One region of the Priestia sp. Y58 genome, then DNA from elsewhere that is predicted to be linked to it. Evidence: riboswitches for the same ligand, from Rfam matches in the RefSeq annotation. Region 1 holds a riboswitch; the other holds the start of a gene.
What was found. A riboswitch is a leader RNA that binds a small molecule or an ion and turns the genes downstream of it on or off. The one in region 1 is predicted to bind S-adenosylmethionine.
Positions count from the first base shown of each region.

Region 1 (12,491 bases):
TGTTGCAGCACCCGCAGCGGTGTTAACGTGGGTATTGGCTAATATCTATATCGGTGACACAAGTATTTTAATGCACTTCGTTCAGTTTCTTGATCCGTTCGCTAAGTCGCTGGGGCTAGACGGGTATATACTAGCTGCTTTTATCATTGGCTTGCCAGCTAATGAAATTGTTGTACCAGTTCTACTGATGGCGTATTTATCAACGGGTTCATTAATTGAAATTGAAGATGCGACTCGACTGAAACAAATTTTCCTTGATCACCACTGGACGTGGCTAACGGCTCTTAATATGATGCTGTTTTCGCTCCTGCATTTTCCATGCGGAACGACGCTTGTGAATATTTATAAAGAAACCAAAAATGTCAAGTGGACGTTTCTTGCTTTTGCGATTCCAACAGTGATTGCGATTGGGGTTACGTTTGCGGTTGCTCAAGTGGTAAAAGCATTCAATCTTATTTAAATATGATATAAAAGTGCAGGGCTTTGCAAAAAGCCCTGTATTTTTTATGAGTAGTCAATGAGATAAAGAGTATGATAGGGTGAACTTGATTGCTATTTGTTAGGTTAAATGGTAATTTGTATGATGTAGATTCATTTCGTGTACAAGAGAAATTAATAGACAAAACGTGCAGATAGATTGCTAAAAGGGGACTGACTGTGGGGTTATTTTTCAGCAAAACAAATTCAAAAAAAGCTAATAAGTATCAAACAAGGCTATACTCTTGTTTCACCATTCTTATCATAGTGAATGTGATTAACAGCTGGTTTCTCGATTGGCTTTGGCTTTATATCACCACAAGTAGCGTTCTTGTTATACTAGTGATATTCCTGCTCAAAACACCTAAACGTGATTTAGATGAAGAGTGGAAGCAGCTAGAAATAGAGAAAGACGAGGCTTTTGAAAATAAAGTCAATCTTTTGATTCGAAATGGCAGAAGAGACGTTGATGTTATTAAATATATACGTAAAGAAAAAAATCTTGGTTTGCTTCCTGCGAAGCAGTATTTTGATCGAATTAAAGCGTCAAGTGAATAATAAAAAACGACCTCTGGTAAGACGAGGTCGTTTTCAGTTACAGGCAAATGGAACCCTGCGATGTCTCATGTTAGATTAAAATACGTCCAAAATAGCTAGTAAAAGGAGAGAGAAATATGCTCATACTTTATGATGAGCTGTACGGGAAATTTGAAGCAGACGGCGTTCTTTTAGAACTCATTCAAAGTGATCCCGTACAGCGTTTAAAAGGAATTTATCAAGGCGGAGCGAGCCGGTTTGTAAATAAAAAATGGAATACTACTCGATATGATCATTCCGTTGGTGCGATGATGCTTGTACATAGGCTAGGAGGCTCTTTGGAAGAGCAAATAGCGGCTTTATTACATGATGTTTCACATACGGCATTTTCTCATGTGATTGACTATGTTTTGGAACAAAAAGAAGAAAATTATCATGAAACGATTTACGAACAAATTGTGACCGGGTCATCTATTCCTCCTATTTTAAAAAGCGCCGGTTTAAACTGGCGAGATATCTTGCTTGATGAAAGCCAGTGGACGCTGCTCGAACAGAACGCTCCGCACTTATGCGCTGACCGCGTGGATTATACGCTGCGGGATTTGTACGTATGCGGGGAGATTACTTTACAAGAAGTGCATGCTTTTTTGGATCAGCTTGTCGTATTTAATGGACAAATGGCATGCAGTAATTTAGCAGCGGCAGAGTGGTTTGTGGATGCTTACTACAAAGAAGTGATTGGCTTTTTTATGAATCCGCTTAATATGTTTGGAAATCATCAGCTGACGGAAATTATCAAGCTCGCTTTGCAAAAAGATATTTTATCTATAGAAGATTTTTTAAAGCAGGATGACGATGTGGTTCGGTTGCTGAAAAATGCTGGAGATAGCAGCATTGAAGGGATGTTATCTGCTCTTTTTAACAGCAAAGTACAAAAAGGCACTGCTTCTTGTTATGATGTTCACCAAACGACAAAAATGCGGTGGGTTGATCCTCTTATTATTGGTTCAGATGGAGCGACTCCCGTATCTCAGTTATCACTTACCGCTAAAAGAGTAATAAAAGACGCAAAACAAAGGATAGAAAAAGGAGTATATCTCAACATTCAGGCTCCGTTATAAAGGGAATCAGTACACAAAGAAAGGGATGCATAATAATGTGCATCCCTTTCTCTCATAAGAAGTTTTATAGACCTCTAAAGAAGCCTTTTCTTAACGAACTTCATCGCGCTTCGCAGTTAATTCTTTAATCGTTTCTCCTTCAACTAGCACAGGCTGATAGTAGGTTTCGTTTGGCAAATCTTTTTTGCCCTGCAGCTTTTTAATAATCCAATCCGCCGCATCGTGTCCCAATTGTTCCTGCGGATGGGTTAACGTTGTTAAATTAATCGTTGCATTTTTAGCGATGTACGAATTATCTTGACCAATAATTGACAACTTGTCCGGAATGGAAATGCCAAGCTGTCTGCATACATTTACAACTTCTAATCCGACTTCATCGTTATAGCAGACAAGAGCCGTCATTTCGTCCTGATTTTCAGTAAGAAATTCTTTTAAATTAGCATACAAATCAAGCTTAGTTTCGGTGTTAAAAGACAAAATATGCTCAGGCTGAAAGCGGAGCTTTGCTTCACCAAGCGCTTTTATGTAGCCTTTCATTCGGTACTTTCCTTGCAGGTCATCCATTTTTGCGATAAGCCCAATTTGTGTATGTCCTTTTGAAATTAATTCATTTGTGGCAAGGTAGCTTGACTGAACGTCGTCTAGACAAAAAAACGGAACGTCCAATTCTTCGTAGTAAGCGTTAATCATTGTAAACGGAACGTCTTGTTCTTTGAATGATAAATAATACGAGATGTTTGGATTGTACAAATTACTTTTTGTAGGCTCAACAATTAAGCCGTCTACTCCGTAGGAAAGCATCATTTCTAACGCTTTTTTTTCTTGTTCCACATCATTATTCGTGCTCGCCAGCAGCAGCGAATAATTATCTTTATTTAACCTGCTTTCAATTCCGCGAATAATAGAAGGGAAAATATAGTCGGAAATATACGTGGTAATTACACCGATTGTTTTGTTGGCAGAAGCCCCGCTAGATTTGGATTGATACTGATTGCTCACATAGGTGCCAGATCCTTTTTCGCTTCTTAAAAATCCTTCATTCGACAGCTCTAAAATGGCTTTTCGAACCGTATGTCTGCTGACACCATACGTTTCTTGCATGGCCGATTCAGTCGGGATTTGTTCGCCGATGCTGTAATCGCCTGAAAGAATTTTGCTTTTTATATCTTCAATAATCACCTGATATTTTGGCTTCATGTTTTCACTTCTTTCGTAGTTGTATACATTCAACTTTTTTATGTGTAAAATTTGTATGGACATATTTTATCATGAACGTGAATAAATGAAAAGATTTCCTTGGTTTTTAATCGAAAGGGAAACGATTTAAGGATTGGATACCGGCTTTTTAAAAGTTCAAGAAGGGAAGAGTAGGGTGTTTTGAATATTTGTGTGCATATATAATTTTTATGTTGACAAATGTACGTACAAATAAATATACTTAAGTTGTTAACAAATTCAAACAGCGTTACACAAAATAGAAAGCGCTTCCTTGCTGCTATAGGTATTGTTATAGCTATCAGAAAGGAGATTAAATGTGAAAACAACTCAAGAAAGCATAAAACAAGCAATTGTTAAAGGGAAAATGTCTCTTGGAATTGAACTTGGATCTACTCGTATTAAAGCGGTGCTGATTGATGAAAACTTTGAAACGGTCGCATCTGGAAGTTATGAATGGGAAAATCTCTTAGAAGACGGTTTTTGGACGTACAACTTACTCGATATTATTACAGGTTTGCAAAGTGCTTACCGTGAAATGAAGCAAGAAGTAGAACGAAGCTACGGAATCACGATTCGAACAGTTGGCTCCATCGGCGTTTCAGCTATGATGCACGGATATATGGCGTTTGATAAAACGGGTGAGCTGCTTGTTCCGTTTCGAACGTGGCGTAATGCAACAACAAGCGCAGCAGCAAAAGAATTAACTGAACATTTCCAATTTAATATTCCTGAACGATGGAGCATTGCGCATCTCTATCAGGCAATTATCAATCAAGAAAAACATCTGCCGCGCATCCATTACATAACAACGCTAGCCGGCTATATTCACTGGCTGCTGACGGGCAGTAAATCGCTTGGCATTGGAGATGCTTCGGGAATGTTTCCAATTGATGAACGCACGCAAAATTACAGTGAAGATATGATGAAGCAGTTTGATGAGCTCATTTCTTACAAAGGATATCCGTGGCAACTATCAGATATTCTGCCTGCAGTTCATACTTCAGGCGAGCAAGCAGGTACATTAACAGCCATTGGGGCTAGTATTTTAGATCAATCAAAAAATTTGCAGCCGGGCATTCCGTTTTGTCCTCCAGAAGGAGATGCGGGAACGGGAATGGTGGCGACAAACAGCGTAAGAAAACGCACGGGAAATGTTTCGGTAGGAACGTCCGTTTTTGCGATGATTGTCCTAGACAAAAAGCTTGCAAACGTTTATCCAGAAATTGATTTAGTTACTACGCCAAGCGGCAGTCCAGTTGCCATGGTTCATGCGAATAACTGCTCAAGCGACTTAAACGCCTGGCTCGGATTGTTTCGTGAATTTTCGGAGGCGATGGGGCAAAAAATAGAGTCGGATAAATTATTCGAAGTGATGTTAAATAAAGCGCTAGAAGCTGATCCTGATGGAGGGGGCTTGCTAAGCTACGGTTATTTCTCAGGTGAAAATATTACCGGAGTAGAAAGTGGACGTCCGCTATTTGTCCGTTCAGCAAAAAGCAATTTTAATCTAGCAAACTTTATGCGTACACATCTTTTTACAGCTTTTGGCGCTTTAAAAATAGGGATGGATCTTTTAGTCAAAGAAGAAAACGTAAAGATTCACAGTATTTTAGCGCACGGAGGATTATTTAAAACGCCGGTAGTCGGTCAGAAAATGATGGCAGCGGCAATCAACACGCCTGTTTCCGTCATGGACACAGCTGGAGAAGGCGGCGCGTGGGGAATGGCTATTCTTTCTTCTTATATGCTCAATAAAAGTGAGAATGAAAGTTTAGAAGATTTCTTGGATGATAAAGTCTTTAAAGAAGTGACCGCACAAGAAATTTATCCTGACGAACTCGACGTAAAAGGATTTGAAGCATTTATTAAAAGATATAAAAAAGGGCTAGTGATTGAAAAAGCAGCCGCAGAGCACCATAGCGAAGAACGGGAGGAGTTAGTGTGCTAGATAAATTAAAAGAAGAAGTATTTCAAGCAAATGTCGATTTGCCAAAACACGGACTGGTCAAGTACACGTGGGGAAATGTAAGTGCCATTGATCGAGACAGCGGTTTGTTTGTGATTAAACCAAGCGGTGTGACGTACGAGAAAATGACGGCGCAAGACATGGTAGTCGTTGATTTAGATGGCCGCGTGGTAGAAGGTGAGCTTAATCCGTCATCTGATACGCTGACACATGCGGTACTCTATAAACATTATCCGCAAATTGGCGGTATTGCCCATACGCATTCAACGTGGGCGACCATTTGGGCTCAAGCAGGGCTTGATGTGCAGGCAATGGGAACGACTCATGCCGATACCTTCTATGGTTCCGTACCGTGCGCACGCTTTTTGACCGAAAAAGAAGTGAATGACGGATATGAAGTGGAAACGGGCAAGGTGATTATCGAAACATTTGAAGAGCGCGGCTTAGATGTGTTAGCGGTTCCTGGTATTTTACTTCAAGGGCACGGGCCGTTTACGTGGGGAAAAGATGCCAAATCGGCGGTAATGAACAGCGTCGTACTAGACGAAGTATCCAAAATGAACTTCTTTACACAAAAATTAAACGGGCTGGCTGAAGAGCTGCCGCAGCGTATATTAGACAAACATTATTTACGAAAACACGGACAAAATGCGTATTACGGGCAAGGACAATAAAAGACTTACATACAGAAAAGGGGATTATCATGTTAAAAACAGCTCAAAAAGAATTTTGGTTTATTGTTGGTTCACAGCATCTTTACGGAAAAGAAGCACTAGCAGAAGTTAAAGCACACGCGCAAAGCATGACTGATGCTTTAAATGAAAGCGGTGTCTTGCCTTATCCGATTGTTCTGCAAGATTTAGCTGTGAGTGCTGATACAATTACAAGCATGATGAAAGAAGTGAATTACCGAGATGAAGTTGCCGGTGTAATCACGTGGATGCATACGTTCTCGCCTGCAAAAATGTGGATTCGCGGTACCAAGCTACTGCAAAAACCGCTGCTTCATTTGGCAACACAATTTAACGAAAGCATTCCTTGGGAAACGATTGATATGGATTTTATGAACTTGAATCAGTCCGCTCACGGTGATCGTGAATATGGCTTTATCAACGCGCGTTTGAACAAGCAAAATAAGATCGTAGTAGGCTACTGGGAGCGCCCCGACGTACAGCAGCAAATTGCACAGTGGATGGACGTGGCCGCTGCTTATAACGAAAGCTTCAACATTAAAGTTGCGCGTTTCGGTGACAATATGCGCAACGTCGGCGTAACGGAAGGAGACAAAATTGAAGCACAAATTCAATTTGGCTGGACGGTTGACTACTTCGGAATCGGTGACCTTGTTCAATATGTAAATGCCGTTACAGAAGAAGAAATCAATGATTTGTTTGCTGAATATGCCGACGCGTACGAATTTGTCTACGGTGATTATTCTGCAGAAGACTGGGAGTCTAGCGTAAAAGTACAGGCAAGCTATGAAATTGCGATTAAACGTTTTCTAGATGAAGGAGGCTACAGCGCCTTTACGACTAACTTTGAAGATCTATACGGTATGAAACAGCTTCCTGGTCTAGCCGTACAGCGTTTGATGGCACAGGGATACGGATTTGCCGGTGAAGGAGACTGGAAAACAGCCGCGCTTGACCGCTTGCTTAAAGTAATGAGCCGTAATCAGTCAACGGGCTTTATGGAAGACTACACGTATGAATTAGCACCCGGACGTGAGTCAGTGCTTCAATCACACATGCTTGAAGTAGACCCGACGCTAGCCGTAAACAAGCCAAAACTAATCGTTTCTCCGCTAGGTATTGGTAACCGCGAAGACCCAGCCCGCTTAGTGTTTGACGGTAAACAAGGAGAAGGCGTAGTCGTTTCCATGGCTGACTTCGGTACGCATTACAAGCTGTTAATTAACGAAGTATCGGCATTTGAGCCGGAAGTTCCAGCTCCAAATCTTCCGGTAGCGCGCGTGCTTTGGAACATTAAGCCGAACTTCCAAGACGGCGTTAAAGCGTGGATTGAAAACGGAGGAGGCCATCATACGGTTCTTTCATTAAATTTGACGACGGATCAAATCGTCAGCTATGCAAAGCTTGTTGATCTAGAGTACGTCATTATTAAGTAAGCATTCACATTTCCGAGGGAGCGCTGCTTCCTTGGAAGTGAAAATATAGCGTTAGTAAAAGAACGCCGTTTTTAAGAATAAATGAAAGCGTTTTAAATTTGTGTGGTAGGGAGCAAAACTAAGACAATACAAAGGGGATCTATAATCATGAGTAAAGTATCAAGTAAGTTTATCTTCTTCTTCGGCTCATTTGCCGGTATTTTATTCGGTTATGATATTGGAATTATTGCTGGTGCAGAAGGTCATATCCGTGAAGCGTTTCATTTAAGTCCGCTCTGGCTGGGAATTGTGGTTTCGTCGCTAATGGGAGGAGCCATTATCGGTTCCATTTTAAGCGGATTATTAGGCGATAAGTTTGGACGAAGAAAGTTAATTTTAATTTCGTCTATCATCTTTCTTTTAGGCTCCATCGGTTCCGCGATTGCACCAGAGGAAATTACGTTAACGATTGCGCGCGTCTTTTTAGGTACAGCAGTAGGAACGGCTTCTTCGTTAGTTCCTGCCTATATGTCAGAAATCGCACCTGCACATATTCGCGGAAAGCTTTCAGGTTTAAATCAGCTAATGATTGTAATTGGATTATTATTAAGCTATATCGTAGCCTTTATTTTTGAGCCGGTTCCAAACAGCTGGCGACTTATGCTTGGCAGTGCCGGTATTTTTGCGATCGTTTTATGCATCGGAATGATCAAGCTTCCGGAGTCACCTCGCTACTTAATTAAAAACGGAATGGCAGATAAAGCGCGTGAAGTACTGCGCACGCTTCGTTCCTCAGCAGCTGAAGTCGAAGCTGAAGTATCTGAAATTGAAAGCGTAGCTGTGCATGAACAATCAGGCATTAAACAGCTGTTTCAGAAAAAGTTTCGTCTAGCTTTAATTATCGGTGTCGGAATGGCAACTTTTCAGCAGATTCAAGGCTCAAACTCAATTGTTTATTATGCAACAAGCATTGCCCGTCAAGTTGGTTTAGCGCCACAGGTAGCTGCTGGTTTTACGGTCATTGTTGGGGTAATCTTTGTCGTGACAACACTTATTTTTCTGCAGTTTGTTGATAAATTCAACCGCCGTACCATTCTTACAATTGGCGGAGCGGGAATGGCTCTTTCCTTTTTCACACCGGCTATTCTTGGAGCAGTAGGCGTTAATGAATCCGTCGTGAACTGGGTTACGTTAATTGCACTTTGCTGCTTTATCCTGTGCTATGCGTTTTCTTGGGCGCCGCTTACGTGGATCATTGTAGGAGAAATTTTCCCGCTTTCTGTACGCGGAATCGGTGCTGGGATTTCATCTGCTTTTAACTGGACAGGATCGCTTGCAGTAGGGCTTGTATTCCCAATTTTAGCTGATCAGTTTAGTTTGGGCGTTATCTTTTCAACGTTCGGGATCATTTGTATTCTCGGATTATTCTTCATACGTTTTGTAGTTGTTGAAACAAAAGGACGCAGCCTAGAGCAAATTGAAACGGACATGGCAGCTCGTTCTGAAAGAAATTCTTTAAGTCCGGTTGAGCGTAATAAATATGTTTGATTGTCGTAAATGTTTTAATTGTAAGGTGCTGAGATAAAAGTATTTTAGCTGAAGTGAAAAACGAACCACTAATCAAAGTGTTTGATTAGTGGTTCGTTTTTTTATGGTGAACGCAGGTTTCAGCTGTTTCATTTCTTCTAGCAGTTGATTGGAGAGCAAGGCGAAGCCTTGCACGGAAATCAACTGCGGGGCAACAAGCGATTCAGCTCATGTATCCCATTTGCCTTTAGATTAGATTCATTTCGTTATGTCTCAACCTCTTTTGGGAAACCGTACGAAACCTTGTAGCAGAAGGCTCAGTCAAACGTTATAATAGATAATGAATGATGATATATTCTCTATATTTGTCATATATTTGTATTACATATGTAATTGAAGAAAAACATTCACTTGATATACTGTTTAATGACTTAACTTTATCTCAAAATTTACAGTGAAATGCCTGTTTATAGAGGCTTAGAACATACACAGCAAATGGAGGAGCTACAATGGCAAACGAAAAGATGCAAGAAGGACTTGATCGTTTTATTAAGGAAGATTTAAATGACCTTTTAGGTAGACTGTTCCCTTTAATGGATCGTGAGTGTGCTGAGGAAAAGAGAAAGCTTATCGAAACAGCGGTAGAGTACATTTATTCGTCAGGATATCACCAAGGAGCAAAAGACTTGATCGAAACACATCGAAAAGATGATTACAAATTGTTAAGGCAAAAATTAGCGTCAACGCCTCCTAAAAACTAATTTTTTTGAAATTTCTTTTGACAACATAAATGTAAGGTGTTAAGATGACTCTACATTCAAAATATTATAAATAATTAAAACTCTTATTGAGAGAGGCGGAGGGACTGGCCCTGTGAAGCCCGGCAACCATTTAACAGTCTTGTTGAAAAGGTGCTACATCCTGCAAAGCGTACAGCTTTGAAAAATAAGAGAGGATTTCATAGATACTATGCCTCTCTATTCATGATAGAGAGGCTTTTTATTTTATGTGAATATGTTTTGAATGAACAATTTTATAAAAATGCATCAGGTGCTGTGTAACGAATGTACGCAGCTTAAAAGGGAAGACCGGTGAAAAGCCGGCGCGGTCCCGCCACTGTAATGGGGAGCAACTTATTAACCACTGTTTCATGTTGAAATGGGAAGGGGTAGGAAGCGATGAACCTAAGTCAGGAGACCTGCCTGTTGTATGCACTTAAGCTCTACGGGATATAGAGAGGAGTGAGGAATACGTGTTGAGAAAAACAGGCTGTCTCAACCTTAGTTAAGTATGCGTATCATCTCTCTTTTCATTTCGAAAAGAGAGATTTTTTAGTTTACCGATAAAAAATATACAGGGAGTGGAAAAAATGAGCAGTGTAAAAAGTTCAAACGTAGGTTATCCAAGAATTGGTGAAAAACGAGAATGGAAAAAAGCGCTTGAGCAGTTTTGGGCAGGAAAGCTGGAAAAAGATATCTTTCTTCAGGAAATTGAAGCTCTTCGTCTAGGGCATCTAAAAAAACAGCGTGATGCAGGAATTGAATTAATTCCAGTCGGTGATTTTAGCTTATACGATCACGTGTTAGATACAGCCGCTATGTTTGGTTTAGTGCCAAAGCGCTTTGATTATGACGGAGGCCCGGTATCGCTTGAAACGTATTTTGATATTGCGCGAGGAACAAAAGGTGCGGTAGCCTCTACGATGACAAAATGGTTTAACACAAATTATCACTATATCGTACCGGAGCTTGAGGAATGTACGCCGGCACTTGTAGAAAATCGCCCGCTTCAATTTTACAAAGAAGCAAAACAGAAGCTGAATATTGAAGGTAAGCCCGTGATTTTAGGTCCAGTAACATTTGTGAAGCTGTCAAAAGGATATAAAAAAAGTGAGTTTAAAGAAGCAGTTGAACAATTTGTTCCGCTTTATGCAACTATCTTAGCGGAGCTGCAGGCAGAAGGCGTAGAGTGGGTGCAGATAGATGAGCCAATTTTAGCTACAACGCTATCAAAAGAAGACCTGGCGCTGTACAAAGAAGTCTATCAAACTTTGAAAAAAGCGGCACCGAATGTAAAAGTCATTTTGCAAACGTATTTTGACAGCGTTGATCACTATAAAGAAGTTGTGTCTCTTCCTGTTGAAGGAATCGGCTTAGATTTTGTACATGACCGAGGAGAAAATCTCACTGCGCTTAATAAATATGGTTTTCCAACGGATAAAGTGCTGGCAGCGGGAGTGATTGACGGACGAAACATTTGGCGTGAAAATTTGGACGAACAGCTTTTAACGATCAGTGAAATTGAAGAAGCCGTATCAAAAGATCGTTTGATTCTGCAGCCTTCATCGAGTTTATTACATGTTCCTGTCACGGTAAAAAATGAAGAAACCATTGAGCCAGTGTTAAAAAATGCGCTGTCTTTTGCAGATGAAAAGCTAAAAGAAATCACGCTTTTAACAAAAGCGGTGCAGCAAGGAAAAGAAAAAATAGAAGAAGAAATAAGCGTAGGCAAACAAGCGATTCAAGCATTAAATGGATCATCTTTTCGAAATCATCAAGACGTGCAAAAAGAGCTGAAGCAGCTGCACAGCTATAAAGCAGAGCGACAAGCGCCGTTTGACGTACGTCAATGCGTTCAGCAAGAAGCTTTTCAACTGCCGCTTCTTCCCACGACAACGATTGGAAGCTTCCCGCAAACAAAAGAAGTGCGAAAAGAGCGTCTAAAGTGGCGTAAAGGCGAGTTAAGCGATGAAGCATATGAAGCGTACATTAACGATGAAATCAAAAAATGGATTGAAATTCAAGAAAACATCGGCTTAGATGTCCTTGTGCACGGAGAGTTTGAGCGTACGGACATGGTTGAGTACTTCGGTGAAAAATTAGGAGGCTTTCAGTTTACGAAGTTTGGCTGGGTGCAATCTTACGGTTCTCGCTGCGTGAAGCCGCCGCTTATTTACGGAGATGTATCGTATGAGCAGGCGATGACGATCAAAGAAACGGTCTACGCACAGTCTCTAACAAATAAGCCGGTTAAAGGAATGCTGACGGGTCCGATTACGATTTTAAATTGGTCGTTTGTGCGTGATGATATCCCGCGCTACGACGTCGCAAATCAAATTGCGCTTGCTCTTAGAAAAGAAGTAGAAGCACTTGAAAGTCAGGGCATTTCAATGATTCAAGTAGATGAACCGGCGCTGCGTGAAGGACTGCCGTTAAAACGAGAAAACTGGAACAGCTACTTAAACGCTGCGGTGTATGCGTTCAAGCTAGCAACGGTATCGGTGCAAAACGAGACGCAAATTCACACGCATATGTGCTATTCAGAATTCGAAGAGATTATTGATGCCATCAAAGCGCTTGATGCCGACGTGATTTCCATTGAAACGTCTAAAAGCCACGGTGAATTAATTTATGCGTTTGAAAAACATACGTACAATCAAGGAATCGGACTTGGCGTGTATGATATCCACAGCCCGCGCGTACCGAAGCTTGAAGAGCTTCAGCGAAACATTGACCGCGCTCTGCAGGTACTTGATCCT
Region 1 covers NZ_JAKWFL010000002.1:712,862-725,352, reverse strand. Annotated here, with positions in the region: gene MMB68_RS09835 (nucleoside recognition domain-containing protein) at 1-460, shown strand, start outside; gene MMB68_RS09830 (hypothetical protein) at 658-1,035, shown strand; gene MMB68_RS09825 (HD domain-containing protein) at 1,152-2,135, shown strand; gene MMB68_RS09820 (GntR family transcriptional regulator) at 2,226-3,332, opposite strand; gene MMB68_RS09815 (xylulokinase) at 3,718-5,301, shown strand; gene MMB68_RS09810 (L-ribulose-5-phosphate 4-epimerase) at 5,295-5,993, shown strand; gene araA (L-arabinose isomerase) at 6,023-7,447, shown strand; gene MMB68_RS09800 (sugar porter family MFS transporter) at 7,595-8,974, shown strand; gene MMB68_RS09795 (hypothetical protein) at 9,463-9,714, shown strand; SAM riboswitch class I at 9,795-9,905, shown strand; cobalamin riboswitch at 9,985-10,173, shown strand; gene metE (5-methyltetrahydropteroyltriglutamate--homocysteine S-methyltransferase) at 10,323-12,491, shown strand, end outside.

Region 2 (12,491 bases), on a different contig from region 1:
TGAATCACATATAAAATGACTCCTTCTCTTAAATCGACGAGCTGATGAATAAAAAACGCTACTGCAACAATTAAATAGGTAATAAAAAATTCAAATTTCTCTTTAGAACTTCTTACTGTGTAAACACCTAGTGCGTAAATAATAACTAGCGCAAGCAGCACCATTGTGGTCGTACCATCGTCAAAAACGGCAAGCAGCCAGCCGTACGTAACTGCTAAACTCGATAGAAGGGTAAACGCATATACTTGGAGTACGGATTGTGATAGAAAAAAACTAGAAATTAAGCATAAATGCTGAATCAGAATCGCCATACCTAATAACTCTTTTACACCATTATCACCAACAAACGAGTAATAAATGAGTAGCGTAAGATTTAATAGTACCGCGGAAAGAACATATAAAATTGAATATTTTTGTTTGATTGCCACATACAAAAAGGCAATATACAGAAGCGTTTCATAGCCAATGAAAACGAGCGCATTAGGCGAATTACTTTCAATAAGAAAAGGAACTAGTACGCCTCCAACCGCGCTAATAACCCCTAATGCCTGTGAACGATAAAAGACTGTCGCGATAATCCCTAAGATAATCCAGCTCGTATTTAGTATAAAAGCAAGCGTTGGTCCCGCTAAATGATATAGGCTATGCATCGCAAACGTCGTTAACATAAGAATAGGAATAGCTCCTCCTACAAGTACTTGCCCGAGCACCAACCTACCCTTTTTAATTTGGAAATGACCTGTCACAGCAAAACCTATTGAAACAACGAAACCGAGAACAACTTTTACTTTTTCATTCATTAATCCATAGTCAGAGGCTGCTTTAAATCCCCATAGCACGCCAATAATAAATACAAAAATAAAGATTCTCGGCAGCCATATTTGAAAAAGGACTTTTTCCCAATCAACAGGTTCTTCTATTACCTGTGAACTTTTAGCTGTTGTTTGAGCAGGACGTTTAGCGGTCTCCTGGTGCTGCTTGGGAGGAGCGTGAACTGCTTTTGGTCTTGGAGAATTTGTTTTATATACGAGCGACTTTAGCCTGGCTACGTCTTCTTCTAAACTGCTTATTTTTCGTTCAAGTTCTTCTATTCTTTCTTTTTCCATATTTCCTCACCCTTTCTCTTTAAAGTATTTGTGATTTTTATATGTATATCTTACAGCACTTAACTATTATACCATTAAAAGGAATATCACTTAGAAACATTCTATTTTTAGCAAAAAAAAAATACAGCGTCCTTTTCAAAAGAAAAGTTCGTTGTATAGGATGTGCTGCATTTTTTATGTCACTTTCTCGCTGTATGTACTATGAAATCCCGCTTCGATGTGGGCTACTTGAAAACTATGGTGACCAATTAAATATTTAACAATATCCACACGGTCAATTTTACCTGGCTTATTGTTCATTGCTTCTCGCACCATAGATTGAAATGTTTCTTTGCAAAACTTCTTTTCATGAAGCAGAATCGTTTCACAATACTCTTCATGGTCTCCCTCTGAAATACGATAATAATGCATTTCTTTCACCCCTTTTTAATGTTATACCTATTACATACCCCAAATATTGCTATTTTAACAAATTAATTTTATTATTCTTTATTTTCCCATTTATATATGGTTTACAGCGCAACGTTTCGAAACTCTTCGTTATAAATGCTAATTTGAAGACGCTGAGAAAAACGTTCTTCTTCAATGTAGGTCTCATGCATTAATCCAACAGGATATACCTTCGGGTTTTCGCCACTTCCTAATATGTATACATACATCTTTCCTTCGTTTGTATATCGAACCTTCGTCGAAATACCTCCTTGCTCTTGAAGAGGCGCATAAACAGCTCTTACATTATCTCTTATTTCTTGTACAAATCCATGTAGTTCAATATCAGAATCATAGTAATGGTTTGCTTCATACAAGCCGTAAATACGAGACTTATCGATATCGCATAATATGTTCCAAAATTCAGATAAATCTTCTTGGAACAACACTTGAATAAAATTCTGTGCAGCTTCTTGCTGTTCTTTTGTTAATTCTTTTGTTAGCGCAAACTCTTCATTCTTTAACATCTCAGTCACCTCCCTTTTGTATGTAATACGACAAGAGATAAAAATAACCTCTTTTTTTCAGCTTATTAGCAAGCAATTTATTTTTTTACATTAAAAATTGAAAAGTTATTTTGACTAAGGCGTCAGAATAACTTTTCAATTACTGTAGAATAATTACGTAAAATATTCGATTTTTGCATTTGGAAAATACTGATCAATGTAATATTCTAATGTTTCTCTTAATTCTTGTTCTTCATCTTTTGCGTATACATACTTTCCAATTCCGTAACGCCCCCATTTGTAGCGGCGCTCCTCTTCATTCATCTCAAGCTTCGTTTTTGGATAATTTTTCTCAATTACCCGCTTGGCCGGCTTGGTAAAGCGATGCTGAATCATTTCAAACGTAATATCATCTCTTGACTCCTCAGGTATAGAGGCGTCAAGCTTTTCAAACAGCTGACGGTACCCCTCTTGCCAACCTTCATGAATGTAAATAGGGGCCACAATAAAACCAAGTGGATATCCGGCTTTTGCGACTTTATTAGCAGCTTCAATCCGGTAATCGAGAGGAGATGTACCAGGTTCAAAGTTTTTTATAACATAATCTGCATTTATGCTAAAGCGAAAGCGCGTGCGACCATTATGTTTAGCATCCAATAAATGATCCACGTGATGAAACTTAGTCACAAAGCGCAGTTGACCTAGTTCACTTTCCCCAAAATATTCAATCGCGCGCTTCAATGAATGTGTTAAATGGTCAATTCCTACGATATCAGATGTACAAGCCGCTTCAAATCGCGTTATTTGAGGGGCTCTTTCCTGCATATATTGTTGTGCTTGACCTAATATTTCTTCAACATTCACGTACGTGCGAATATATGGTTTGCTTCCCATTGTTGTCTGCAAATAACAATAGTGACAGTGCCCCATACAACCTGTTGCAAACGGTATTGCATATTCAGCTGACGGTTTAGATGTATCAAATTTCAATGTTTTACGCACGCCAACTACTAAAGTCGACTTGGCATTGCGGTATTTTTGCAAATCATTTTTTCCCGGTATATTACGCACTTGATTATGAGAAGTTGTTTGACGAATCTCAATTCCCATCTTCTCAAATTTTTCTTTTAATTGAACACCAAGCGGGTACTCCATTGCCCCTGGCTCAATATATACTAATTGAGGTACAAAAGGTTTTATCATCATGTACACTTCCTTTTTTCTAATACTAATAGCGTTTGAAAAATAAAAAGACTCTATCCTTGGTAATTAATTATTTTTCACACAAAAAGAGATGGGAACATAATGAAATGAACCCAATCAACCACTAGAAACACCTACATACATGAAACTTGCGTTCACCATGATCATAAAAAAACACGAACTATTCATCCATTTTTGATAGATAGTTCGTGTTTACCTTTAACTACACTACTTTTGTCTTAGCCTCTGCATCAGTCATATTGTTCATAATCAAATATCTTATTATACATTTTTTCAGCTTCTTCATACGTTGAATACACGGCATCATCTTCAGCTAACAAATGATAAGACTCATGTAAAAACAGCGCCTTTTCACCTTTGTTTTCAGGATGTTCAACAATTTCAGCCTGATTAATATTCGCAACGTTTGCCGTATGAGGATTTCGGTAAATAACAAATACTTGATCTCCCACTTGATATTCTTTTTTCTCCACGATCATCATCCTTTTCTTCTTTCTTTACTCGTATGATGTCCGCTTTTGCTCATTTTATCCGGTAAAAACACCTCATGGCATCATCAAGAATTCATACGCTTTTACGCTCAATAAACCGAAAAGGGAGCTCAATTTTCTGAGGAGCCTTGCTTCCCACTAATGTAAAAAGCGTTTCTCCCATTTCCTTAAGAGGAAGTTCAATCGTTGTTATTTGTAAATAAGAAGAAAGGGGATGATTATCAAAACCAATGATAGCTAACTCACCAGGAACTGAAATACCCGCTTGTTCGCACTGAGCTTTTATTCCGATAGCGACTTGATCGTTTGTTACTAAAAGCGCCTGAGGCCGATTTTTCATCTGCACTAGTTTTTCCACCACTTTTTCACCATCTGTCACGTTCAAACAGCCTTGAAAAACCCATTCCGGATGATAAGGCTGATTTATTCTTTCTACATATTCTTTGTATGCTTGCTGCCGCTGCAGGCTATTTGTACCCGTCATTCTTCCGATACAGTAGCCAATATCCGTATATCCTTTTTCTTTTAAATACATAAGCGCCTGCTTAAAAGCTGCATAATGATCAACGTATACGGAGCGAATAGAACGATTCTGTACGTTTTCGCACACGGCTATCGGCCCGTACTGCTGATAATATTCAATCGTGCTCCAGCTGCTTGCTCTAGAACAAATAATCACTCCATCAACTTGCTTTGTTTTCAGCATATGAAGCGCTTCTTCTTCTTTTTTTACATCATAGTTCGTCTGACAAATAACAAGCTGATACTGCTTTTCTAACGCTTGAGATGCCACTCCTTCTAAAAGCAGACTGAAATACGGATGATTAATAAAAGGCAAGACGACGGCAATCATATTTGTTTTCCCTTTTGATAAGTGAACGGCATTAATGTTTTGTTCATAATTAAGTTCGTGAATAACCTGCTCTACCAGCCGGCGTTTTTCTTCTTTTACATACGGATGATGATTTAGCACCCGGGATACAGTCGAAACAGATACACCAGCTTTTTTTGCGATATCTCGGATATTTGTCATGTTTTCACCTTTTTCTCTTGCGCTGAAACGCGTTTCATACTTTATTCTCATTATAAAGTGAAATTGCAATAAGCTAAACCCGTTACCATCGTGTTTTTATTCATTTACGTAAGGAGGTCATTTCATGGGTATTTTATTATTCATTTTATTATGCGGAATTGAAATTGGAGGAGCGGCTTATGCACTTAAACAAAATGAGAAACTTTGGAAGGAATTGGATGAGGAAAAACCGACTGATTTTTTCAAACAGTAAAAAAAGAGGTTGAGACATAACGAACTGAATCCAATCTTAAGACGAACAACTAGTATACATGAGCTGAACCGCTTGTGACACCGCAGTTGATTTCCGTGCAAGACTTCGCTTTCCGCGGGCGGCCGCTGAGCCTCCTCGTCGCTTACGCTCCTGTGGGGTCTCACCTGTTCCGCTTTTTCCGCAGGAGTCTTCGCCTTGCCCTCTAATCAACTGCTAGAAGGACCTACACACATGAAACCTGCGTTTAACACAACAAAAAAAACGAACCACTAATCAAACATCATGATCAATGGTTCGTTTTTCACTTCATCTAAAATACTTTCGTTCCAGCCTCTTTAGATTAAGCAGCCTCTTTAGATGATTTTGATTTTTTATTTAAACGTGGAAAGCCAATTACAATCGCAATGATACCGCAAACCGCTGTTAACATTGGATAGAATGTAAATGGAATAATCTCAATCGGTGAAACTTTAGCAAATCCTGCTGCAAGAAGCATTTGTGCGCCGTAAGGGATAAGCCCTTGAACGCTGCATGAAAACAAGTCAAGCAGACTGGCTGATTTACGATTATCAATTGAATACTTATCAGAGATTTCTTTTGCTAACGGACCTGCTGTAATAATTGAAATCGTGTTATTAGCCGTTGCTAAATTTGTTAAACTTACCAACCCAGCGATGCTGAATTCTCCACCTTTTTTCGTTTGGATGCGTCGTGTTAATAAATTCAATAAGAACTGAATACCGCCGTTATAGCGGATGAGCTCAACCATTCCGCCAATTAATAGAGATAAAATAATTAACTCTGACATTCCGCCAATACCTTCTGTCACAGTTTTAGCAAGAGAAGAAAGCGTGTAGCTTCCGTCAGCTAATCCAATTACGCCGGCTAGCACGATTCCTCCGGTTAAAATGCTTAATACGTTTGCACCAAATACTGCAGCAACGAGTACGCCGATATAAGGCAAGATTTTAAACCAGCTGAAATCTTTAATTTCTACTGATGACGTGTTGCCTAGCGTCATTACAAGCAATAAAATTACCGTAACAATCGCTGCAGGAAGTACGATAAAAAAGTTCACTTTCAATTTATCCGTCATATTTGTTTTTTGCGTACGAACTGCCGCAATCGTTGTATCAGAAACAACAGATAAATTATCACCAAACATTGCACCGCCAATTACACCTGCTATTGCCAATGTAACAGAAACATGCGCTTGCTCACTGATTCCTACAGCGATAGGTCCTAGCGCAGCAATTGTTCCCATTGATGTTCCCATCGAAATTGAAATGAATGCGCCAATAACAAAGATTCCTGCTACGACTAAACTTTGCGGAAGCACGGAAAGCGCTAAGTTTACTGTTGAGTCAACAGCTCCCATACCTTTAGCGACTTCAGAAAAAGCACCTGCTAAAATAAAAATAAGCACCATAATAATGATATCAGGATGCCCTGCTCCTTTAGCAAAACGCTCCACTTTTACATTAAGTGAATCTTTGCGGTTCATAGCCAGCGCTACAATAGCTGCAATAATAATGGCTACTAATACAGGCAGCTTATAAAAATCTCCCGTTATAATTCCTGATCCGACAAACAGGACTAAAAAGACGCCCAGCGGTAACAGCGCCCAGCCGTTTCCTTTTTGTTGTTCCATTCTTAACACCTCTTGTTTACGTAATAAAAAAGACCTCTTCTTATTGACAAGAAGAGGTCTCTTATTTGTATCATAAGATTACCCTTCTCATCTTCCAAACGAAACATCGTCTGCTGGATTTGGCACCGCACTGCGTACAGCCAGTTGCCGAGACATCATAGGGCCAGTCCCTCCGTCTCTCTTGATAAGAAGTTTATAGTTGTTTTAAAAATAGTCTTTCACTACTGTAATCTCTTTTTATTTAATTGTCAAATGCTATTTCAGAAAAATGTATAGTGCGAAAATTCTCACATCAATTAGCTACGTCACGTTTTAAAAACGCTGCCCAAGCCACGCCCATAAAGAAGACAAAGTGTGCAACTAAGATGAAGATTGAAAATGGAATCGTCATGCCGTCAAACATCGTCTTCATTCCGTTCATATACTGCACAAAGTTTGTGTTGGCGAACAGTAAAAATTTCCCCCACCATAAACCAAACTCTGACACTATTCCAGTTACTGCTTTCGCTCCGATACTTACGACAATAGCTAGACTTGAAGCAAGCGCGCTGTTTCTAAATAAAGACGACAGCATGAATGCGAACGTCATCATCATAAACGTTTCCATATACGCACTGTCATACGTAAGCGTAATGTTTTTAAGCAGCTGCGCATCTCCTTCTAGACTGGCAAAGCCAAAGAACAATGCTCCCCATACAAACGAAAAAAGCAAATAGCTCAGTAAATAATACAAGCTAATTAAAATGAGCGTTATGTACTTGGATGCTAAAATCGTTGAACGTCTAGCAGGGCGAATTAAAAGAAGCTTAATGGTACCTGCTTCAAACTCTTTTGCAACCATTGACCCTCCAACAGCAAGCGCGAAAAATTGAACGAGAATCAGCATACCTGAACTAAATGACAGGAAGTTCAAAATATTGTCTTCTGTTCCTGCACTGTTTGCTACTTTCTTCATTAAAAGAGCCATACAAAGAGTTAAAATGCCGATTGTAATAAACGTGATTTTTGTACTTCTTTTGTGAAACCATTTCATATGTTCATTTTGAATTAGCTTAAGCATGGTGCTCTCCTTCCGTAACGGACATAAACGAATCTTCAAGCGTCTCATACACAGGGGTAATTCGGTAGACTGAAATATCGCTGTCCACTAATTTTTTATTCACAGCTGGAATCTGCTCTTTTACAATCGCCACGTCGATACTATGTGATCTCACCGTTACTTCAAATTCTTGTGATAAAAGATTCGCTGCTTTTTGTGCATCAGACACTTCAAATTCTACGTACATTCCTTGATCTTGACGATTTGGAGATAGATCTTGAATAGCTTTTAACTCGCCGTTTTGAATAATGCCAACGCGGTCACATAATGCTTCTACTTCTTTTAATAAGTGGCTCGCGATTAAGATTGAAATTCCTTCTTCCCTGCAAAGCGTTTGTAAATATGTACGAAACTCTCTCATTCCCGCTGGGTCTAGACCATTTGTTGGTTCGTCTAGTAAAAGCAATGCAGGCTTATGTAAAATAGCTTGAGCTACTCCTAAACGCTGTCTCATCCCAAGAGAATACGTCTTCACTTTTGCATGAATGCTGTTTTCAAGCTTTACTAAAGCAATCACTTCATCCAAGCGTTCTGATGTGATCCCTTCATGCATATTCGCAAAGTGTTTTAAATTTTGATAGCCCGTCAGATAATCATAAAACTCAGGGTTTTCGATAATCGCTCCAATTGATTTCATAGCTGATGTAAACTGTTCTTTTAAAGGAAACCCATTAACGGTAATCGTTCCCTCTGTTTCTTTAATTAGCCCTACGACGGTACGAATTAGCGTTGTCTTTCCAGAGCCATTTGGACCAAGCAATCCGAAAATCTCACCGCGCTCAACCGATAAGGATACATCATGCAAAATGGTTTTCTTCCCAATTACTTTACTGACATGATCTACTTGTAGCACTGTTTCTGTCATCATGTACATCCTTTCTTTAATTAGCAATACGCCTTCTATTGTTTCTCTTTTTTAACTATTTGTCTACTATAACCTTATTTTTGGAAAAGTAGCCCATTCAAATCATTCGTATTATCCGCTTACATTTGATAAAATAAAACAAACTTTAGTTAGAGGAGGACTTCTACACAATGAACTTAAACGTATACCTCGCCGGGCAAATTCACGATAACTGGCGAGACGAAATTAAAAACCAAGCAGAACAATTAAACCTTCCCCTTACCTTTGTCGGTCCCATGACAGATCATGACCGCTCCGACAACATTGGAGAAGAAATTTTAGGAAAACAGCCTAACGCTGTCTTAAAAGATGAAGCTGCTTCTCAAATTAATAATTTACGCACGCAGGTGCTCCTTAAAAAATCTGATGTGGTTATTGCTTTATTTGGCGAAAAATACAAGCAGTGGAACAGCGCAATGGATGCGGCAACAGCCATTGCATTAGATAAACCGTTAATTTTGGTTCGTCCTGAAAAACTGCACCATCCGCTTAAAGAACTGTCAAACAAAGCCCAAGTTGTAGTCGAAACGCCAGAACAGGCTCTTCAAGCATTAGCTTATATTTTTGAATAATAAATAAGAGCTGCCACTTTTGGACAGCTCTTATTTATTATTTATTGAGGGCTCCGTACGAAGCATGTGATGAGTATTTCTTTGGGGGGATTTTTTCATTTTTGACATAAAGATAAACAAAGTTATAGTCGGGTGCTTACTTTTTTGACCCGGATGCTCCATAATCTTTAATCGTTAACTTCACATCATAGTTAATTGGCACTTCACTAAATGTTTGATCCCAATTGTCTTTAACCCTCATCCATACTCCGGGCCTCTTAATTCTCAATTGATTTCCGAAACCTGCAACATCAACTTTATATTTTGTTTGCATTTTTTCTAATACGTTTCTTACCAGGTGCTTTACTTTTTTTTCTGAAGTTTTTTGCGCGTTCTGTAAAAATTGATTGTTAAAAGAGCTCCCTGAGGTCATCCAACTTTCAGATAGCCTTCCCACTGATTCAATGTGTACATCAAAAGAGATATTATTTCCTTTAACATGAGGTTGAATGCGACTTTTCATAGACTCTATTTCATATACAATCAGCTGACCGGTCTTTTTATCAAAGCTTTTTACTAGGCCACCTTTTCCTTTACCTGTGATCCAAGTCAGACCATCTAGTTCTTCTTCATTCAAAAAACCAATCATTTTGTTTGTTTTTCCTTTAATTATACCTGCACCCGCAAATTTGATTTCTCCATTTGCTGATACTACATTTTGCAACAGAAAACTAGACCGTGATTGGATTTTGCTCTCTAGTTTAATAAGCGGCATAGGAGGTAAAATTCTCGTTGTTCGATAGGCATTTTCTACCATTGTAGACAAACGAAATGCTGGGATCTCTCCTGCTGTTTTTGATTCGAGTGTGTCGCTTGCTCTCCCTTTACTAATAAACATCAGACAACTTGGTCTAAAATCATTGTCACGAAGACTTTGATCCACTAATTGTTCCAAACTATACGATCGTGCAAGGGCCTCACCGATAACCATCACTTTCATATGGGGACTAGTTAAAGGAGTATCACTTCTTAAAGATAATTCACGAAGCATTTGAAAAGCAGAATCTCCTGTTTCAGACACATTCACATAAGATTTCTGTTGAGGACCTCCTTGTTTAGTGGTTGAACTTGCCACTTGTGGGGTGATAAGTTGATAGGTTGACGTAATCAGGTTCTTTCTCGCATATCCCCCTCCTTGTTCATCAAATTCTTTTTCAATCATGGACTCCTTCCCCTTATCGAGCGCCACACCTACCCCTAAACTTCTTTCTTCAATTTCATGACTACTCCAGCAGCCCGTCAGAGGAACGAGCAAAAAAACAGAGAGAAAAACCAATAAGAACTGTACGTGATTAAAGGTTTGTTTCATACTTTCTCCCCTTTACTTTTGAAATAATGAGAAGAAGCAACGGCAAAAAGCCAAATAAAACTAAGGCAGCGTTGCCAACCATATCCCCTACTTTAAATACATCATTGATGTTTTTGGGAATCATGGAAATAAGATAAATAACGGGAAGCACGCCATACATAAATGGATGAATGTTCTTTTGGAAAAGTTGAGATAGTCCTAATGAAGCAGCGTAATGGTTAACAGTAAAAGAAGTAAACATTTGCATAATCCATACCACCAGCAACAGAGAATCAAATCGTTCAAAAATCAAACCGGTCAGCTCAAAACTTCGTATCAAATCAAGCGTGGGCCATGTTCTTGTAACTACTCCATCAACCGATAACGCTCCGATCACCATTACAACAGTAATCACATAAATGAATAAAGGAATAGTAATTCCAACTAATACAGCTTTTCCTGCTTTGTGTGGTTCTTTCATAAAAGCTAAAATGATTAACATAATTTCAGGACCCGTGAATGCAAGAGCAGTTGTTTTTATGCCTTTTAGCACCGGTGTGATACCTGAACCTAGTACCGGGCGCAGATTGTCTATTTCAAATATTTTGATACTCATAAAGGCAACAAGTAAAAAAAGAATAACCGTAATAGGTAATATAATCTCAAATAGACGAGCGATTGGATTTATTCCCCCTCTGATTAGGTAGAGACTTGCCCACATAAAGGGCATAATAATAGCCCATTTAGGGGTTCCTTCCAACAATAGATATCCTGTTACTTCTGCCAATGAACGGGCATGAAACCCACCAAGTACTAAAAAATAACCTATTATGAAGAAACTAAATAACTTGCCCATCCATTTCCCTACAATTTCTTGGCTGTATTGATAAAAGGTTTTTTCAGGGAAGCGTTGACTTAATTTCACCATAATTACTCCTGCTATCATGGCAATTATTCCGCCTAAAATAACACTTAACCAAACATCTGGTGTTTTTACTTGTTCCGCAACTGTCCGGGGCAAGGTAAGAATTCCTGTTCCAAGTATAAAATTGATAACAACCACAGTTGCTTGAGGTGTCGTAATACGATCGTTTGAATTGATCATTACCCACAGCTCACTTCCTTTCGTCATAAGCTACCCTTTTCGCAGAGGATCTTTGGTGTGCATCATCTTTGGACGTCGTTTCATCATCATCAGAGGCATACGGACTACCAAGTCTTTCCATTCACTTAAACGATAAGGAACAGCTGGACTCATATAAGGTACGCCGAAACTTTTTAGTTTCACTAAATGGCTCATCATAAAAAGGAAAAATAAGATGACGCCATATAATCCAAGTATGGCAGCACAAAGCATGGCTACAAACCGAAGAATACGCAATGTGATTCCTACACTATATTGCGGAATAGAAAACGATGAAATGGCAGTTAACGCCACTACAATCACCAAAATAGGGCTAACGATTCCTGCCTGCACCGCAGCTTCTCCAATGATTAACCCACCGACAATGCCCATTGCTGGACCAATTGGTTTCGGCAACCGGAGTCCGGCTTCTCTCAAAATTTCGATGGATAATTCCATAAATAAGGCTTCGATAAGGGCGGGAAACGGAACACCAGATCTTGATCCTATAATAGAAATAGCTAACTTAGTCGGAATTAATCCTGGATGAAATGAAATAAACGCAATATACAAAGCCGGTGTAAAAAGGGAAAGAACCACTGCAATATAACGAAGAAAACGAATGAATGTACCGGGAATCCACCTTTCATAATAATCTTCCGGCGACTGTAACATCATGCTAAACGTAACAGGGGCAATCAAAGCAAAAGGCGTCCCGTCTAATAAAATGGCTACTCTCCCTTCCATCAAAGCAGCAATTACACGATCGGGAC
Region 2 covers NZ_JAKWFL010000003.1:364,020-376,510, reverse strand. Annotated here, with positions in the region: gene MMB68_RS11975 (DUF2339 domain-containing protein) at 1-1,106, opposite strand, end outside; gene MMB68_RS11970 (hypothetical protein) at 1,281-1,517, opposite strand; gene MMB68_RS11965 (hypothetical protein) at 1,619-2,062, opposite strand; gene splB (spore photoproduct lyase) at 2,216-3,244, opposite strand; gene MMB68_RS11955 (transcriptional regulator SplA domain-containing protein) at 3,496-3,744, opposite strand; gene MMB68_RS11950 (LacI family DNA-binding transcriptional regulator) at 3,830-4,789, opposite strand; gene MMB68_RS11945 (hypothetical protein) at 4,914-5,042, shown strand; gene MMB68_RS11940 (hypothetical protein) at 5,079-5,252, opposite strand; gene MMB68_RS11935 (Na+/H+ antiporter NhaC family protein) at 5,383-6,693, opposite strand; SAM riboswitch class I at 6,778-6,884, opposite strand; gene MMB68_RS11930 (ABC transporter permease) at 6,986-7,753, opposite strand; gene MMB68_RS11925 (ABC transporter ATP-binding protein) at 7,746-8,657, opposite strand; gene MMB68_RS11920 (YtoQ family protein) at 8,828-9,268, shown strand; gene MMB68_RS11915 (Ger(x)C family spore germination protein) at 9,405-10,616, opposite strand; gene MMB68_RS11910 (spore germination protein) at 10,600-11,727, opposite strand; gene MMB68_RS11905 (spore germination protein) at 11,731-12,491, opposite strand, start outside.
Region 2: it holds a riboswitch for S-adenosylmethionine, as region 1 does, so the genes downstream of both, MMB68_RS11935 (Na+/H+ antiporter NhaC family protein) here and metE (5-methyltetrahydropteroyltriglutamate--homocysteine S-methyltransferase) in region 1, are expected to answer to the same signal.